Regions from separate parts of the Neobacillus sp. NPDC058068 genome, predicted to be linked through region 1. Evidence: riboswitches for the same ligand, from Rfam matches in the RefSeq annotation. Region 1 holds a riboswitch; the other holds the start of a gene.
The links. A riboswitch is a leader RNA that binds a small molecule or an ion and turns the genes downstream of it on or off. The one in region 1 is predicted to bind preQ1.
Positions count from the first base shown of each region.

Region 1 (9,584 bases):
TCAGTGGGGGAATTAGTAGAAAAAGTTGTGATTTTAGGAACCGGTCCAGCAGGGTTAACAGCTGCTATTTATCTGGCACGAGCAAATATGAAACCAGTTGTAATCGAAGGAAACCAACCAGGTGGACAGTTGACACTTACAACAGAGGTTGAAAATTTCCCTGGTTTTACCGACGGAATTATGGGTCCAGAATTAATGGATAACATGAGAAAATAAGCAGAACGTTTTGGTGCTGAATTTAAAAGAGGTTGGGTAACAAGCGTAGATTCATCAAAGAAACCATTTCGTTTAGATGTTAACGGTTTAGGTGAAATTGAGACTGAATCTCTTATCCTCTCAACAGGTGCTTCAGCGAAGCTTCTGAATATAACGGGAGAAAAAGAAAACATAGGCCGAGGTGTTAGTACCTGTGCCACATTTGATGGATTTTTTTCAGAGGAAAAAAAGTTGTCATAGTTGGCGGAGGCGATTCTGCTATGGAAGAAGCAAATTTCTTAACGAAATTTGCAAGTGAAGTGATTATTGTCCATAGAAGAAATGAGCTTCGTGCTTCAAAAATTATGCAGGATCGTGCGAGAGGGAATTCAAAAATATCTTGGAAACTTAATAAAACACCTCTAGAAGTGATTGCTAATGAAAATCGAGTTACAGGTTTAAAAGTGAAAAACAATGAAACTAATGAGGAAGAGATTATTGAAACCGATGGGATTTTTGTTGCAATCGGTCATACACCCAATACTTCTTTCTTGAATGGTCAAATAAATACAGATGAAACCGGATATATAAATGTAGTACCTGGTACAACTGAAACCAATGTTCCTGGGGTTTTTGCTTGTGGGGATGTACAAGATAAAAAGTACCGTCAAGCAATTACTGCTGCAGGTACTGGATGTATGGCTGCCCTAGATGCTGAAAGATACTTAGAAGGAAATGCAGTCCATGATTGGAGTAAATAATGGTAGTAGGAGGATGAAAAATGACAACAAAGAACTATCATGAATTATTGAAAGACCGTATTTTCATCGGTGGTGCAGACGATGTAGAAGATTTTATGAAAAATGAAAAAGTAGATGTCATTTTTGATTTAAGAGCAGAATCTCCAAAAGAGGGTCCTATTTATAATCGTGTCCACAGCCCTATTGTTGATGATGCAAAACATCAAGATGAATTTATTAAGAAATCCATTGATCATGTTGTGAATGCCTATAATAAAGGAGAGAATGTTTACTTTCACTGCCAAGGAGGAAGCAACCGTACAGGAACTGTTGCGATTGGTACACTATTGGCTCTAGGAAAAGCATGTACAATTCAAGAGGCAGAAGAAATTGCTAAAACCGCACGACCTAAAATTAATGTAAAACCAGAGATGAAAGAATCATTAAAACGTATTTTTCCAAATGCATAAGAACTCTAGGAGGAACAAAAAATGAAAATAACTGATGGAGCTAAACAACTATTAGAAAGCTTTTTAAATGAAAAGGGAGCAGAAGGAATCCGTCTATATTCTGTGGCTGGTTGCTGCGGACCACAATTTGCCATTTCTTTAGACACACCAGAGGAATCAGATACGATTCAAACCATTAACGGAATTAAGGTAGCATTCGATTCGCAAATTACAGGAACTGATGAATTAACATTAGATAAAGAAGAAAATCAAGAGGGTGCAGGATTAGTTTTAATTGGTGCAAATAGCTGTTGTTAAGCCAGAAACTATCTATATACTATTCTTTAAAAGAACTAAGATAAACTTTTTTAATCAAAACACAGTTAGTAAAAGGCTTAATATACAAAACCGTTTAGTTAATAGCTAATCGGTTTTTTGTTGTAGAATCGGACGAAGAGAGAAGTTTTGACTGGGGGCTGGTAGTAGCAGTAGGTAAATTTAGCGGTGCCCATCTTAATCCGGCATTAACTGTTGCCTTGGCATTTATCGGGGATCTACCTTGGAAAGAAGTTCCAACCTATATCATCGGCCAAGTTTTAGGTGCTATGATAGGGGCAACCGTTGTTTATTTCCACTACCTGCCACATTGGAGAGCAACAGATGATCCAGGGGCAAAATTAGGAACATTTGCAACAGGTCCTGCGATTCCATACACAATGGCAAACTTAATTAGTGAAATGATTAGTACTTTTGTTCTTGTTTTAGGTATTCTAGCAATAGGTGCAAATAAATTTACAGATGGCTTAAATCCGCTGATGTTGGTTTTCTGATTGTTAGTATTGGGATGAGCTTAGGGGGAACAACAGGTTATGCGATCAATCCTGCACGTGACTTTGGTCCAAGATTAGCACATGCACTGCTTCCGATTACGGGAAAAGGAAGTTCTAACTGGGGATATGCCTGGATTCCGGTTGTAGGACCAATGCTTGGGGGAAGCCTTGGTGGCTTATTCTATAAGACAGTATTTTTAGGGAAGACAGATGTAAATCTTTGGTTTGTAATTGGAGCCATTGTGATCATTCTTACCGCAGCTTTCTTTATTGGAAAGAAACCTCAGGAAATGGCAGTTGTCAAAAAGATTAGTGCATAGTCTAAATTAAAGGGAGAGATTACTTTTATGGAAAAATATATCTTATCATTAGACCAAGGAACAACAAGCTCACGCGCAATTCTTTTTAATAAAAAGGGAGAAATTGTTCACGTCGCGCAGCAAGAGTTCAAACAATATTTTCCGAAGCCAGGCTGGGTGGAGCACAATGCCAATGAAATTTGGGGTTCAATCCTAGCTGTCATAGCTTCCTGTTTAGCTGAAGTTAATGTAAAACCAGAGCAAGTGGCGGGAATTGGGATTACCAACCAACGGGAAACAGCCGTTGTCTGGGATAAAGAATCAGGACAGCCGGTTTATCATGCGATTGTCTGGCAATCCCGCCAGACGGCCGAGATTTGTGAAGAATTAAAAGCACAAGGTCATGACCAATTATTTAGGGATAAAACAGGGCTGTTAATCGATGCTTATTTCTCCGGAACAAAAGTGAAATGGATTTTAGATAATGTAGAAGGTGCAAGAGAAAAGTCTGACCGTGGGGAATTGTTATTCGGAACGATTGATACATGGCTCATTTGGATGCTTTCAGGCGGAAGAGCCCATGTAACCGATTACTCGAACGCATCGAGAACATTGATGTACAATATCCATGACTTAAAATGGGATGAGGAATTATTAGAGATTCTAACTGTTCCTGCATCCATGCTTCCAGAAGTACGCCAATCATCCGAAGTTTACGCTGAAACGGTTGACTATCATTTCTTTGGCTGCAATGTCCCAATTGCAGGGGTAGCGGGTGACCAACAAGCAGCGTTATTTGGTCAAGCGTGCTATGAAAAAGGGATGGCGAAAAATACGTATGGAACTGGCTGCTTCATGTTGATGAATACCGGTGAAAAAGCAGTGAAATCCGAAAATGGCTTGTTAACAACGATTGCTTGGGGGATTGACGGAAAGGTAGAATACGCCTTAGAAGGAAGTATCTTTGTTGCCGGGTCTGCCATCCAATGGCTTCGTGACGGGCTTCGCATGTTTAATAACGCCGCAGAAAGTGAGAAATATGCAGCAAGTGTAGCATCAACAGAAGGTGTTTATGTCGTTCCTGCCTTTGTTGGTCTGGGAACACCATATTGGGATAGTGATGTCCGCGGTTCGGTCTTTGGCTTAACTCGCGGGACAACGAAAGAACATTTCGTACGCGCAACATTAGAATCGCTTGCCTACCAAACGAAAGATGTCTTGACTTCCATGGAAGCGGATTCAGGTATCTCGCTGAAAGCTCTCCGTGTGGATGGCGGCGCAGTTGCCAATAACTTCTTAATGCAATTCCAAAGCAATGTGTTAGATGTTCCTGTAGAACGTCCAGAAATTAAAGAAACAACCGCATTAGGAGCTGCATATTTAGCAGGATTAGCCGTAGGGTACTGGGAAAGCCAAGAAGAAATTGCCACACAATGGAATATGGACAAAGCATTTACACCAGACATGGCCGAAGAAGAAAGAGAAACACTCTACACAGGCTGGAAAAAAGCAGTGAATGCTGCTAGGGCATTTAAATAGGGTGTCAGGCACCATGTGAATTTTTCACATGGTGCCTGACACCTAATAAGTGTATTTTTTTTCCGTTGACGTTTTAAATGCTGTTCTTTATGATAGGAGAGAAGAGAATACCCGTACTTGAACGGGAGAGGTTCATAGCTGATACCCTCTATAAAAAACTATGGATACATGACTTGTTGCCATGTCCATATCGGACATGGCTTTTTTGTTTTTATCCCTAAAGTTTGCATAGAATGTACAGAAGATACTCTCTTGGTTAAGTGTGGGGACACATTTTACTAGGGGGTTTTTTTTATGTCTGGCCGCAGCCACGAAGAAGGATTAAAGGATTTAACACTATTAGGGAATCAAGGTACCACCTATTCATTTGAATATGCACCGGAGGTATTGGAGGCAGTCGATAATCTGCATCCAAATCGTGATTATTTTGTGAAATTCAACTGTCCGGAGTTTACAAGTCTTTGCCCGCTGACCCACCAGCCGGATTTTGCAACGATGTATATTTCGTATGTTCCAAATCAAAAAATTGTCGAGAGCAAGTCTTTGAAGCTATATCTTTTCAGCTTTCGGAATCATGGTGATTTTCATGAGGACTGTGTCAATATCATCATGAACGATTTAATTAATTTGCTTGATCCACGCTATATTGAGGTTTGGGGAAAATTCACCCCAAGAGGCGGCATTTCCATTGACCCATGGTGCAACTACGGGAAACCTGGCACTAAGTACGAGGAGATGGCCAATTTCCGTTTGATGAACCATGACCTCTATCCAGAAAAAGTCGATAATCGATAAGGGAAGGAATCAAGACATGATATTTTACTTGAATGGAATTTTTGTAGGACTGTTAATTTTGGCCAACATTGTTGCTGTTAAGCTTTTTAGCATTGGAAATTTTGCCATATTGCCAGCCGCTGTCATTATTTATATTTTTACGTATCCAATTATTGATGTAATCGTTGAGGTTTATGGAAAAAAGGAAGCGCGGAGAACGGTTCAGGCCGGGCTGATTATGCAAATCCTTGCGCTTATCTTTATTACGATAGCGATTCATCTGCCAGCTGCACCTGTATTTAAAGAACAATCGTCATTCGAAACGATTTTAAATGGCAGTTTTCGTGTGATAATTGCTAGTTTAATTTCCTATGCAGTGAGTCAAAACCTGGATGTGTTTGTGTTCAATAAATTAAAAAGCGCCCATGGACAAAAAAAGCTTTGGTTACGCAATAACGCGTCGACGATGCTAAGCCAATTGATTGATACTACCATTTTTATAACCATTGCCTTCTATGGAACAATGCCAATAGCTGTCCTAGGAAGCCTAATCTTGACTCAATACATTTTTAAATTCTTTGCAGCGATCCTAACCACACCGCTAGTTTACTTGCTCGTCCATTTCATACGTAGAAAGGAATCACAGGAGGTTAGTCCTTCATAGCCTTGATGAAGGACAAATCGAGGTCTTCCTAGTAAGGAAAAGTCCTTCATAGCCTTGATGAAGGACAAATCGAGGTCTTCCTAGTAAGGAAAAGTCCTTCATAGCCTTGATGAAGGACAAATCGAGATATTTCTAGTAAGGAAAAGTCCTTCATAGCCGTGATGAAGGACAAATCGAGGTCTTTCTAGTAAGGAAAAGTCCTTCATAGCCTTGATGAAGGACAAATCGAGGTATTTCTAGTAAGGAAAAGTCCTTCATAGCCTTGATGAAGGACAAATCGAGGTATTTCTAGTAAAGATTAGTCCTTCATAGTCATTGATGAAGGACTTCCTGAGCATTTACCTCTATTTTACGCCATAATTTCGGTAACTTATTACATATTTCTGGCCACTTACTAAATCTTTTCCGCCTTTTACTACCTATTTTCCAAAATTTACGACATTACCTGGATATTTACTTGAAATTCGCTCGAACTCAAGTAACTGCCTAAATAGTTTCCTTCAATTCCGCCATATTTTCGGCCACTTACTACACATATTCTAGAATTCACAACATTTCATGGATTACCCCATAGGGAGTGGTAATCCATACTATTTTGATAAATAAAAGAAGCTCCAGTGCCTATTTAGCGCCTGGAGCATTAATTCTAAAAAAATATCAGTTAGTGATTACCTCAATCTAAAGTGCTTCATTAATGACCTTTTTGTAATAGAGGACGGATAGTAATCCGAAGATCGAATACAATCCAGTATAGATGACCATGACGATAATCATTGGTGTCCACACCTCGGTACCGAATAAAAACCAGCCTGATTGAACGGCGAAATAGCTATGCAAGAGACCGACAACTAAAGGTATGCCGAAATTAAAGATTTGTTTGGCATGAATCCCTTTTAGTAGATCGCCTTGAGTAAAACCTAGTTTTCTCAGGATTGTATAATTCGGTTTTTCCTCTTCGCCTTCACCCATTTGTTTAAAATAAAGAATACATCCGGATGTGATCAGAAAGGTTAATCCTAAAAAGCCAACGATAAACATGATAAGACCCATCATATTTTTCTGCGAATTGCTGATGTCCAGGCGAGACGAACCTAAACTGTCGTTGCTGCCATTCAGGTCTTTAAAAAGATCATTTGCCTTTTCGAGATTGGCTTCATCTTTTAACGTAATCCCGATAAACAGCGACGATTCTTTTTGAATATTAGGATTTACATCTTTCTTTAAGCGCTCGAATACCGTTTCATCGACAATGGCGATTGGCTGCCCGCCGTTTGTAAAGTAACTTGAAATGACGAAATCCTTTTTTAAACCTAAGTATTTGAGGGGAATTGCTTCGTTTTGCCCCTTCATTTCGATGTTACCTGAATCCTTTAGACTCATAAATTTCTGCAGTAAATCATTATAGCCGGTAAAAATAGTATCCCCCTCAGACACATCGATATTTTTTACAGCCTTATCACTTATAACAGGTATAGTCATAGCTTTCGGATCAAACATTATTTCTTCCAGATTGATATCCAAAATTCCCTTAAGGTTCGCATTCACCTGAATAACATCAATTTTCTTTTCATTGAACGGAATGTCATTCGCAGCTAATTCCTTTTTGAATTGAGTAGCATTTTCCGTTTTTATGAATGAAAAATCGCCTGCGACATTTTTTTCAGCCATTTTTTCTGCTGAATAGTAGGAGATATAACTCAAGGATAATAAACCAATGGCTAGGGCCGATAAGGTCGTAATTATCGTTAATAATAAGGCATTCGATTTCATCCGAAACATAATCGAGGATAGTGATAATACCTGATTAATATTTAAATAACCATCCTTCTTTTTCCTAATGAGGTTAAAGATAAAACTGACTGACCCTTTATAAAAAAGATAAGTTCCAATAATGACAGACCCCAGAATAAAAATCATCGCCCCAAAAAGTCCGGTCACCGTTGTAAAATCGCCGCTAAACAGTTTCGATGAAATATAGTAGCCTGAAATGATCAAAACCACACCAATAATCCCGATGATGACTTCGAAAATGGACATCTTTTTTACTTTTCCTTCGGTCGATGAAACCACTCTAAATAAAGAGAGAATACTTTGTCTTTTAATAAATACATAGTTCATCAGCATGATAAACAGGTAGATAACACAAAACACCACAACAGTTTGAATGAGCGCTTGTGAAGAAAAATGCAGGGAAGCAATCGCATCCACACCAGTGATTTTAAACAAAATCATCAAAATTAATCGCGAAACGGAAAAGCCGATAAAGGTTCCTATGACTAACGAACCAAAATATAGGATAAAATTTTCAGCAGTCAGGATGCTGAAGATCCTGCTTTTGGTCATCCCGATTAATTGAAATAGCCCAATTTCCTTGCTGCGGCGTTTAATAAAGATGTTATTGGCATATAACAGAAAGATCGAAACAATCGCGACAAGTAAAACGGAAGCTGCTTTTATCGCAGCGGCGCCCTTCATGGTGTCTTTTGTATCATTCATCGCCGGGTCATATTGCAGGGTGACAAAGGCGAAATAAAGGGCCACACTAAAAATCAGCGCAAACACATAGAGATAATAATTTTTTAAATTCTTTTTCAAATTACGAAAAATGAGTTGATTAACGCTCATTTGGTACACCGCCTAATACACCTTGCGTTTTCATGATGTCTTTAAAGAACGTCTGTCTGGATTGTTCGCCTTTATTTAATTGCGTGTAAATCTGACCATCTTTGATGAAAATGACTCTGCTGCTGAAGCTTGCCGCCGTAGTGTCATGGGTCACCATGACAATCGTTGCTTTACGGTTCTGATTCATTTCGCTTAATTTGTTTAGCAAATCGGAGGCGGATTTTGAATCAAGGGCACCGGTTGGCTCGTCAGCGAAGATAATGCTTGGTTCATGAATAAACGCCCTTGCAGCAGAAGTACGCTGTTTTTGACCGCCGGAAATTTCATTCGGATATTTATCCTTGATGTCTAAAATACCTAGTTCCGCTGCCACCACATGAAACATTTCATTCGCTGCTCTTTTTGAAATTTTCGAAATCGATAACGGCAAGAGGATATTTTCTTTGACTGTTAAGGTATCGAGTAAGTTATAATCTTGAAAAATAAACCCTAAATGATGCTTGCGGAATTCAGCGAGCTGACGCTCCTTCATCGCAGTCATTTCTTTTCCTTCGATGTTAATCGTGCCGCCGCTCACTTTATCAATGGAGGAAAGTACGTTAAGCAGCGTGGTCTTTCCGGATCCTGAGGCACCCATGATGCTCACGAATTCTCCTTTTTCAACGTTAATATCAATCCCCTTTAATACTTCTTGCTTATTAAATTTATTGCCATAGCTTTTATGAATTTTATTGGCTTCTAATATCTTCATACCAACACGCTCCCTTAATTCGATATCTTTATTATAAATAGCCCGATGAATTCAATCCTTCGATTGAGCGAACAAATCAGAAAAGCATGTGACATTGTTGTCACATGCCTGCAATATCGACGAATTCATTACGTTTTGGAAAGGTTAACGTAAAAGTGGTTCCTTCTTCAAGTTTTGAGTAGACATCTATATGGATTAATAGCGGCTTGGTGATTCGTTTCGTTAAATACAACCCCATCCCTGTTGCAGCATTATCGTGATGAGACGTTGTCGAGGTAAAGCCCTTCTCAAAGATACGCGGCAAGTCCTTTGGATCGATACCGCGGCCACAATCGCTTACTTCAAGGACTGTACGACCATCGTGTTGATAGCTTTTAATGATGATATCTGATGATTCACTGTATTTCACTGCATTTGTCAGCAGCTGCCTGATGATAAAGGCAAGCCACTTGGCATCAGAAAGCACGGTTGCTGCCTCTAATTCAACCTCAAAGCCAATCCCTTTTTGCATACACCACGATTGTAATGTTTTAATCTCTTTAAAAAGGAGCGCCTTTAAATCGGTTTCTTCTATGTATAAATCATTTTCCATAAAAGGGATGCGTCTTTGATGAAGCTGTTGGTCAAGCAGCAGGTGAATTCTTAACCATTCATGTGTTAATTGGGCGCGCATCCGTTCATCGTCTAAGCGGTCAATCATTAAATGCAACGCTGTCAA
Region 1 covers NZ_JBHVSI010000009.1:22,109-31,692, forward strand. The annotation lists partial or broken gene trxB (thioredoxin-disulfide reductase) at 4-956, shown strand; gene ACFVSW_RS11995 (protein-tyrosine phosphatase family protein) at 977-1,405, shown strand; gene ACFVSW_RS12000 (iron-sulfur cluster assembly accessory protein) at 1,427-1,702, shown strand; partial or broken gene ACFVSW_RS12005 (MIP/aquaporin family protein) at 1,855-2,534, shown strand; gene glpK (glycerol kinase GlpK) at 2,562-4,052, shown strand; PreQ1 riboswitch class I at 4,174-4,220, shown strand; gene queF (preQ(1) synthase) at 4,347-4,847, shown strand; gene ACFVSW_RS12020 (queuosine precursor transporter) at 4,864-5,490, shown strand; gene ACFVSW_RS12025 (FtsX-like permease family protein) at 6,169-8,115, opposite strand; gene ACFVSW_RS12030 (ABC transporter ATP-binding protein) at 8,105-8,866, opposite strand; gene ACFVSW_RS12035 (sensor histidine kinase) at 8,967-9,584, opposite strand, start outside.

Region 2 (9,584 bases), on a different contig from region 1:
TCGCGGGTGTATGGAATGGGACCCTGACAAGCAAAGTCAGGAGTTATTTACCCATATCCAAAAATTAATTCAGTTACGCTTTGAAAATCCATTGCTTGCCAATGAGGGAGAACTTAGCTTCATTACACCCGGGGAGCATGATCCATGTCTCGCCTATTCGAAGTCCAATGGGGAGCAGACATTCTGCATTATTTTGAATACAAGCAGTGAGGCAGCTGCCTATTCGCTTCCATTTGATTTAAGCAATAAATCGGTTAAAAACCTGTGGGAGAATAGGGATATCGCAATTTCTGGCGCTGAGTTGACGATTCAGTTACAAGGAAATGGCATTACTATATTGGAATTTTAACAAAAAGGACAGGGAGCTCATCTTGAGCATCCTTGTCCTTTTTGCCTAGTTTTTAGTTATTTTTTAATACAATAGACTCGTATGGACGGAGATTGTTTTGGCTGCCTGCTTCATAGTTAGCAAGGACAACGTTATATTCAGCTAGCTTTGTTCTAAGCTCAGCATCCTCAATGATTACTTCATCTCCACTAAAATTACACAGGACAAGGAGGGCTTCATCGTTCCACTTTCGTTCGTAGGCAAACAATTTAGGATGATCCTTTAGCAGCAATTGAAATTCACCTACCACAACAATATCCATTTCCTTTCTTAGAGCAATCAATTTTTGATAAAAATAAAAGATAGATTCCGAATCCTCCAAGACATTTTTCACATTAATATCTTTGTATCTAGGGTTGACCTTGATCCACGGGGTTCCAGTCGTGAAGCCGCCATGTTCGGAATCATCCCATTGCATCGGCGTTCTGGCATTGTCTCTGCCTTTTACATAAATCGAAGTCATAATTTCCTCATCCGTATAGCCTAACGCTTTTCTTTCGTTATACATATTAATGGTTTCGATATCGCGATAATCTTCAAGGGATTCAAACTTAACATTGGTCATGCCGATTTCTTCCCCTTGATATATATAAGGTGTCCCCTGCATAAAATGCAGGCAGGTTGCTAACATTTTCGCAGATTCCACGCGGTACTTACCTTCATCACCAAAACGAGAAACAATCCGCGGCTGGTCATGATTATTCCAATACAGGCTATTCCAGCCTTTGTTATGTAACGCCATCTGCCACTTCGTAAGATTTTCCTTCAAATCGACTAAATTCAACGGTTTTAAATTCCACTTTCCACCCTGAGCACTGTCTAAGTCCATATGCTCAAACGTGAAAATCATGTTGACTTCTTTCCGATCAGGGTCCGTGTATTTTATAGCATCCTCTGGGTTCGCACCCGGCATTTCGCCAACGGTCATGATTGGGTAGTTAGACAAAACCTCATGGTTCATTTCTTGTAAAAATTCATGGATTCTCGGTCCATTCATATAGTATTGACCGCCATCTCCATATAATTGACCTTCGCTCTGCTCGCCGTCTGGCAGGTCCGGCTGCTTCGATATCATATTAATGACATCCATCCGGAAGCCATCGATGCCTTTATCGAGCCAGAACTTCAACATCTGGTACACTTCTTCCCGGAGCTTCGGGTTTTCCCAGTTGAGGTCAGGCTGTTTTTTTGAAAATAAATGTAAAAAGTATTCATTGGTTGTTTCGTCATATTGCCACGCCGAGCCGCTGAACACGGAACCCCAGTTATTCGGTTCTTTTCCGTCTTTACCTTTACGCCAAAAATAATAGTCGCGATATGGATTGTCTTTTGATTTTTTCGACTGAACAAACCAATCATGTTCATCAGAAGTGTGGTTCACTACTAAATCCATGACGAGTTTCATTTCGCGTTTATGCAATTCCGCTAACATCCGGTCAAAATCAGCCATTGTCCCAAATTCGTTCATAATAGCTTGGTAGTTACGGATATCATAGCCATTATCATCATTCGGCGAATCGTAAATCGGACTGAGCCATATCACATCGACTCCTAATAATTTCAAATAATCCAGTTTCTCGATAATGCCTTGGATATCACCGATTCCATCGCCGTTCGAATCATTAAAGCTTCGGGGATAAATCTGATATACGACACTCTTTTTCCACCATTGGTCATTGGTTTTCAATATACTTTCCTCCTCAATGCAAACAAACACACTATATCACAAAGATGCAGCAAAAACTGAAAAAATCCTCGTCCAATTAAAGATGGATGAGGATTTTTTTATTATCTTATTCATGATCCGGTGTATTCACCATGATTCCAGCTACTTGGGTTAAACGGTCATAAAAGGCCAATCCTGCCGGGTTTTGGTCGAGGCCAATTTCCTCAAATGCCTCTCTCATGCAACGAAGCCAGCACTGGGCTCTTCTCGGAGTCACTTCGAACGGCAGATGACGCTCTCTCATAGCCGGCGGCCCGAATTCTTGGCTGTAAAGGGCCGGACCTCCTAAAAATTGCGGCAGGAACATCCGCTGCTTCCGCTTTATCTCGTTCATATCCCCTTCAAATAATGGGGCTAGTTCAGGATCATCATATACACGCGGATAAAAGGCATTGACTAATTTATCAATCGTTTCTTGTCCGCCTATTTCGCTATAAAGTGATTTAAAATTATATTCCAATTCCTCCACCATCCACTATTATTTTCCCCCTGTTACTGATAATTATAATGATAAACCGGATGGATTTTCGTGATTTATATCACACTAAGGTAGAGTTTACATAAGTTTCCTTCTGGTTGCACTCAATTTATGTCGCCATTTGAGTGATTATGGTATTCTAAAATAATATGAAAGACACTTAACGGGGATTGCATTTTATAATGGTCTTTGTACGAAAAATAGGTCGTCTTCAAGAGGTGTGATGAATGAATAAAGCCTGGATTTATGTTGCTTTAACTTGTTTGTTGGAATTAATTTGGGTGTACGGCTTTAATACAGCTGCTACATGGTGGGAGTGGGCGATTGTTTTGGGGATTATTTTTATCGACTTTCACTTTCTTCCCAAAGCATGTAAAAGCCTCCCGACTGGCACAGTTTATGCGGTTTTTGCAGGAGTAGGAACAATTGGAACAGTGTTGATGGATGTTTTTCTTTTTGGCGGGAGCTTCAATGCTGGAAAATTTCTCTTTATTGCAATAATAGTTTTCGGCGTAATTGGCTTAAATCTCGCAGATAACAGTGAAAAAAAACAAACTGTAAAGGAGGCCGCCTAATATGGGCTGGCTATTTGTCTTTTTGGCTGCAGCAAGCGAGATCACTGGTGCTGCCGGACTTAAATTATATAGTCAGCGGAAAACCATTCGTAATGGGATTCTTTATATTGGCGGGTTTGGTCTGTCTTTTGCTTTTTTATATACTTCCTTTCACTATTTGCAAGTAAGTATTGCCTATGCGGTTTGGGTTGGGATCGGAACTGCCGGTGCGGTGTTAATTAACATGTTCCTGTTTGGGGAGTCAAAAAATATAGGGCGCGTTATTAGTGTTAGTTTGATTATTATTGGGGTAATGGGGTTAAAGGCTCTTTCCTAAAAAAAGAGCCGACCCGAACGAGCAGCCTTTTGCCATTTCCGGTCCATGAAACTGCCTCTCACGGACATTCTTTTCTAGCCCTGTTCGTTACCTAATCGGTGCAACGAGTTCCACTTTAATCCGATCCGGGTCTTCGAAATAAACAGCGTAATGAGAATCGCCTCCAGCGTAAGGATGCTTATCTTGATAAAGGATTCCTACTCCTTTCACCTTTAACTTTTCGGTGATTTCATCAACCTGTTCTTTCGATTTTGCATGAAATGCCAGATGGTTTAGACCTACTCTGCAGCGATGGTAAGGGACATCCATAAACCGATCCTCTGCTTGAACAAAAACGAGATAAGTATCACGATACTTCCAACTAATACCCGAGTCCCATTTCTGATATCGTTCATATCCTAATTCCGTTAAAAACCACTCCCAGAACTCAATAGTTTTAGTAAGTTTGGAAACATAAATTTCAAGATGGTGGAGCATGTTTTGTTCCTCCATTTCTTTAGTGTTCAAGATGAACATAATATTTATTGCAAAAAAGGACTGAACACATTATTCAGCCTTCTCTCCCAATCTCTATTTTTACATATTTGCAGCAATAATAAAGTATCAAGATCAGGCAGACCATGAAAAACGTTCAACACTAAATTCCAATGTATTCAGCTATTTTGAAGCGGAATACATGTCTCATATTTTATAAAATTTCGTAATTTATTGTAATCCAATTTTACCACGATATGACATTAATTGAACATTACCGGCAAAATTTTCGCAAATGTTCACTGAAAATAGTATCCTAGCTTCAAAATAATGGGGCAATGCAAATCATTGTTTTGAAAAGTAAGAGTATTTAAATTATAATTCAATAGAATAGATTTGTTTGGGATGGGAGAGAGTTTGATGGCTAAAATTCAAAATGTTGGACAAATTGGAGTACCCGTGAAGGATATTGATAGAGCGGTTGCCTTTTATAAGGATATACTAGCGCTGCCATTACTATTTAGTATGGAGACAATGGCTTTTTTCGAGTGTAATGGTCTCCGCCTTCTGCTAAGCCTTCCTGAGCAGGAGCAATTTGCTCACCCAAGTTCGGTTATCTATTTTCAAGTAGCAGATATTAAGGAAAGCTATCAAGGATTAGTTGAAAAAGGGGTCAACTTTATCGACGAACCGCACATAGTCGCCAAAATGGGGCATACAGAAACATGGATGACGTTCTTCAAAGATACAGAAGACAACACCCATGCACTAATGAGCGAAGTACAAAGTTAATGGTGCAAAGGAAGCCGTTTTGGATGGCTTCCTTTATTTTTTTAGAATAAAATGTCATTGACTCGTGCTTTTATTTGTATTAATATATTTGTTTGCAAGCATCATACATTAGCGTGGTTCGAGATCCTCCCACGAAAAAAAACTAAGGAGAAATGAATATGGAGAAAACAACTAACACAGTAGCACAACCAATTGGTGCCAAACCAGGTATTGGTTCTGTTGAAACTGCTGCAGCCGGCAAGGCGCACAACAAAGTGCACGGAGTTGTTGTGGGCGGGATTGTCGCCGCATTATACATTGCTGTTTCAGCCTTAATTCAGCCGTTTGGCTTTACCCAAGTCCAGTTCCGTGTCTCGGAAATGTTTAATCATCTAATCGTTTTTAACAAAAAGTACATTTATGGAATCGTTCTTGGTGTATTTTTGACGAATTTATTCTTTTCACCAATGAAAGCCTATGACCTGATTTTCGGTGTCGGCCAGTCGGTGATTGCCTTATTGATTGCGATTGGATGCGCCCGCTTTATCAAAGGCATCTGGGCACGAATGATCGTCAATACACTTGTCTTCACGTTTACAATGTTCATGATTGCCCTTGAACTTCACCTGGCGTTTGGTTTGCCCTTCATGTTTACATGGCTGACAACAGCCGTTGGTGAATTGGTCGTGATGGCCGTCGGCATGCCGATAATTTATGCTATTAACAAACGCGTCCATTTTGAAAAAATGGTTTAATCATAATAAGAGTTGCTGCTAAAAGTGATAAAGCAGCAGCTCTTTTTTGTTGTGATTTAGTTAACCATTCTTTTTATCTTTTGAATTTCTTCCCCATTAATTTGATTGCGAAAATCCCCATTTATTCTTACGGCTGAGCCAAAATGGTATTCCGAGGCTTGGAGCTGTTTATGTATATACTCAATATTACTGGAAGAGAGACCTGATCCCGGCATGATGATTGGCTGGTCAGGAGTTTTCTTCGACGCCGTTAACATCTTATTTAATGGGTCAAGTCCTTCGAGGACCGTTGGTTTTCCTCCAGAAGTGAGAATACGGTCTATATGATAGGGCGAGTCGCAAAGATCCTTATACGCCTCTAAAGTATCAGTCTGATCAATGGCGCGATGAAAGGTTACGGATAGGCCTTGCGCTTCTTCTAAAACCATGGGAAGAATGTCAAAATCTACTGTATGCTTTTCGGTTAGCCCTCCAAAAACAATCCCGGCGGCACCTAACTCTTGAATTATTTTAATATCTTCTTTAATGGCATCCCATTCATTCTTACGGTATTCAAATGAATAGCTATGAGGCCGAACCATAACCATTACAGGAATTTCTACGCTCTTTACAACCGTTTTAATCGTTCCGTAACTTGGCGTCAGGCCGCCTTCGGCAATTGCGGAAACCAACTCAAGACGGTCCGCCCCATTGGCTTCAGCTGTTTTTGCATCTTCTTGATTTAAGACAATAATTTCTACTTTGCTCATTTTTCAATCCTCCTTAATCGGAAAATATTTGTAATAGGTTTCTGTTTGTGTCCGCGTAATGCAGCCGTTTTTTTCAAAAACTCTTTGCATTTTCTTATTTGCGATATGGGTGCTCCCAATGTAGTGGGTTGCTCCCATTTTCTTTAGTGCCCATAACGATTGAAGATGCAGATCAGTACTTAAACCTTTCCCTCTCGCTTCAGGTAATAGTCCAAAATAAAACAATCGCCCCTCCACTATTGTACCGGGCTCAATGTGGGGGATGGAAATTCCAATCGGGTTATCTTGTAAATAATATACGTGGCATGATTTTCCCCAGTCTGCCCCTAATTCGCTTTTAACAGACAATAGATGCTGGTCCATTGTTAAGGTTGATGGTTTATTATCTGAACCTGACATACACCTTTCCCAGAAGTGTTTAAATTCTGATTCTGAAAACCTTTGGTCTGCTATGGCAGCATAGGTAAACAGTGTTTCCCCTTTATCAAGGTTCGATAAATCCTTGTAAACTTCAACTCTTGAGGAAAAATGTTCAAACCCGTTTCTCAGGAATATTCCCGATAAGTAGTCGAAGTCTTCTGACGTCCTATCCAACGAAACACCTATACGCTCGAGTCCCCACTGGGAGCACAGATTAATTAACAAGGAGAGCTCTTGCTCAGAAATCAGGTCTGTCGGTTTTTCTTTTTGTTCAATTGTAATGTAGGCAGGAAAGCCATTTAATAATTTAAAGGTTTTACCCACTAAACTCTCTATTAATAATATTTTGGGCATAACACTCGACCTTTCCCCATTTTAATCGCTATCAAGAATAATTTTAATAAATATTGAGACTGGAAAACAAATTCAAAGTTTGAATATTACTAAATTAAATTTTTCGATTATTAAGTTTATTGTGGTAGGATAAATTTGTTATAGTTATATTGAGAAATTAGAAGGGAGAGAACCGAATGTTAAAACGTCCATTAGAAAATGAATACCCTAATTATTATGTACCGTATGTGAAGCTAGTTCCTGAAGGTGACCTGTTATCGATTCTGAAAGAGAATCTGGTTGACACGGCAGCCCTTTTGGAGAGTTTATCTGAGGAAGACAGTCATTTCCGTTACGCCTCTGGTAAATGGAGTATCAAAGAGGTGCTTGGTCATATGGCAGACACTGAAAGAATCATGAGTTACCGCCTGTTGCGAATTGGACGCGGTGACCAGACACCCTTAGCAGGATTTAACGAGAACGATTATATTGATGGTTCTCAATTCGACCAACTTCCGATAAAAAACATCCTTGAAGACTTTGCAGCAACACGAAATGCCACCATCACGTTAATTCAGAATATGCCGGATGAGGCCTGGGCCAAAAGAGGCATTGCAAACGAAACCGATATCACCAGCCAAGCCATCGCCTACATCATCGCAGGCCATGCCATCCACCACCTGAAAATCATTCATGAAAGATACCTGCCAGAATTCAAATAAACCATTTGATCGCAGTGCAAATGGTGTTAGTTAAATGATTTAATTTTATTGATGTCATTTTAATGGTGTCATTTTAATGGTGTCAGGCACCGCTCGTGGACAAATGTCCGCCCGGGGTGGACACTCTCGTTTTTTCGGTTTAGTATGAATTTAAGCTTGCGAACGTTAGTTCTGTGATTTATAATGGAAATATCGGTAATAATATGTAGTGGGCTGCATTCATTGACAACTATCCAATGCCTGGCTATCAACCTATCGATACAAAGAACTCAAGGAGCTGATTTTTAATGACGGTACGATTAATTCCCTATTTAGTGATGGACGGAAATGCAAAGGAAGCGATTCATTTTTACAAAGAAGCATTGAATGCTGAGGTTCTCTTTCATCAATCTTTCGGCGAAATGCCGGAAAACCCAGAATTTCCTATACCTGCGGAAGCAAAGGACCGTGTGAGTCACGCGACAATAAAAGTGGGTGAAACAGAATTAATGTTTTCTGATACATTCCCTGGCCAGCCACATCAAAGCGGAACACAAGTTACGATCTGTATTACAACTGACGATGCTACATTGGCTCATAAGTTTTTTGATGCATTAAAGGAAGGCGGTCAAGTGGGCATGCCACTGCAAGAAACTTTCTTTAGCCCAGCTTACGGCAATGTAACAGACAAGTTCGGAATTTCCTTTCAAATTTTCACTGAAGGTCGACAATAGATTATATCAAAACAAAACAGCTCTGTTCGCATCTATTGCGACAGAGCTGTTTTTCTTTTTCCAGACAAACTCTTCCACAAATTGGAATTGAAATCTACAACCTATAGTTTGATATAAAATTTAAAAATTCCTTTTGCTTGGAATGATCATATTTCATAACGGCATATGTGTTAGCTTCGGGCATTGGGATCGAATGACAATCGACCTCTAGTAATCTTCCTTCTAATAATTCTCTCCTAACCGTAGATGTCGGCAGGAATGATACCCCCAACCCCTCAACAATAAACCTTTTCGTAATATGGACTTGCGATACTTTCATCATTCTTATACTTGGAAATTTGATTTTCACTACTCTGCAAAGATGCTCCCAATAACCAGGATGATTGTGGGTTAATAGAAAGTTGGTTGTTAATACTTCCCCTTCATCCAATGGGGGAGCTGATTCAGCATCCCCCCCATCATGCGGGGCAACCAATATGACTTTATCTTTATATAAAAGCTCACTAATCAAACTTGGATGACTACTGTTTAAGCACGACAGCGCCAGATCTACTTCATCCTTTAAGAGCGCCTGTTCAATATCAACAGATTCAATAATTTTTACTGAAATCTCCACTTCCGGGTACTGCTTTGTATAGCTCTTCAGAACGTAGGGTAAGATGGTATCTGCGATTAGAGGTGAGATACCGAGTGATAATTTCCTTGTGTATCCTTGACTAAAGGAAGATAAATCCTCTAGACCATGTTGATAAACCTCCAGCAATCTAGTTGCATGAACTAAATATCTTTTCCCCTCCTCCGTCAGTTTAATTTTTTTCCCTTCGCGATGAAACAATTGAGTCCCCAATTCTTTTTCCAGTTGTTTAATATGAACCGTTACGGAAGGCTGTGAAATATATAGGATCTCTGCTGTTCTGCGAAAATTACCACAATCAGCAGCCGTAATAAAGGTGTTTATCCATTGAAATTCCATTTTTCGCTCCTTATTAAAAATTTTAATTAATCGCTTCTAAAATATTCAATATTCTTAATTGTCCTTTTCCTATAAAATAACACTAAATAAGGAAGGGAGCGATTTTTATGATTCAAAAAGGATTGAAAGGGATTGTCGCGGCAGAAACATCGATTAGTCATATTGATGGGGAAAATGGACAGCTGTTTTAT
Region 2 covers NZ_JBHVSI010000019.1:38,349-47,932, reverse strand. The annotation lists gene ACFVSW_RS20930 (glycoside hydrolase family 13 protein) at 1-349, shown strand, start outside; gene ACFVSW_RS20925 (glycoside hydrolase family 13 protein) at 402-2,075, opposite strand; gene ACFVSW_RS20920 (globin domain-containing protein) at 2,182-2,586, opposite strand; gene ACFVSW_RS20915 (DMT family transporter) at 2,820-3,167, shown strand; gene ACFVSW_RS20910 (DMT family transporter) at 3,169-3,483, shown strand; gene ACFVSW_RS20905 (VOC family protein) at 3,571-3,960, opposite strand; gene ACFVSW_RS20900 (VOC family protein) at 4,378-4,749, shown strand; PreQ1 riboswitch class I at 4,857-4,901, shown strand; gene ACFVSW_RS20895 (QueT transporter family protein) at 4,908-5,483, shown strand; gene ACFVSW_RS20890 (copper homeostasis protein CutC) at 5,540-6,232, opposite strand; gene ACFVSW_RS20885 (GNAT family N-acetyltransferase) at 6,236-7,006, opposite strand; gene ACFVSW_RS20880 (DinB family protein) at 7,183-7,707, shown strand; gene ACFVSW_RS20875 (VOC family protein) at 7,995-8,420, shown strand; gene ACFVSW_RS20870 (LysR family transcriptional regulator) at 8,515-9,393, opposite strand; gene ACFVSW_RS20865 (citrate synthase/methylcitrate synthase) at 9,501-9,584, shown strand, end outside.
Region 2: another riboswitch for preQ1. It lies ahead of ACFVSW_RS20895 (QueT transporter family protein); the one in region 1 lies ahead of queF (preQ(1) synthase).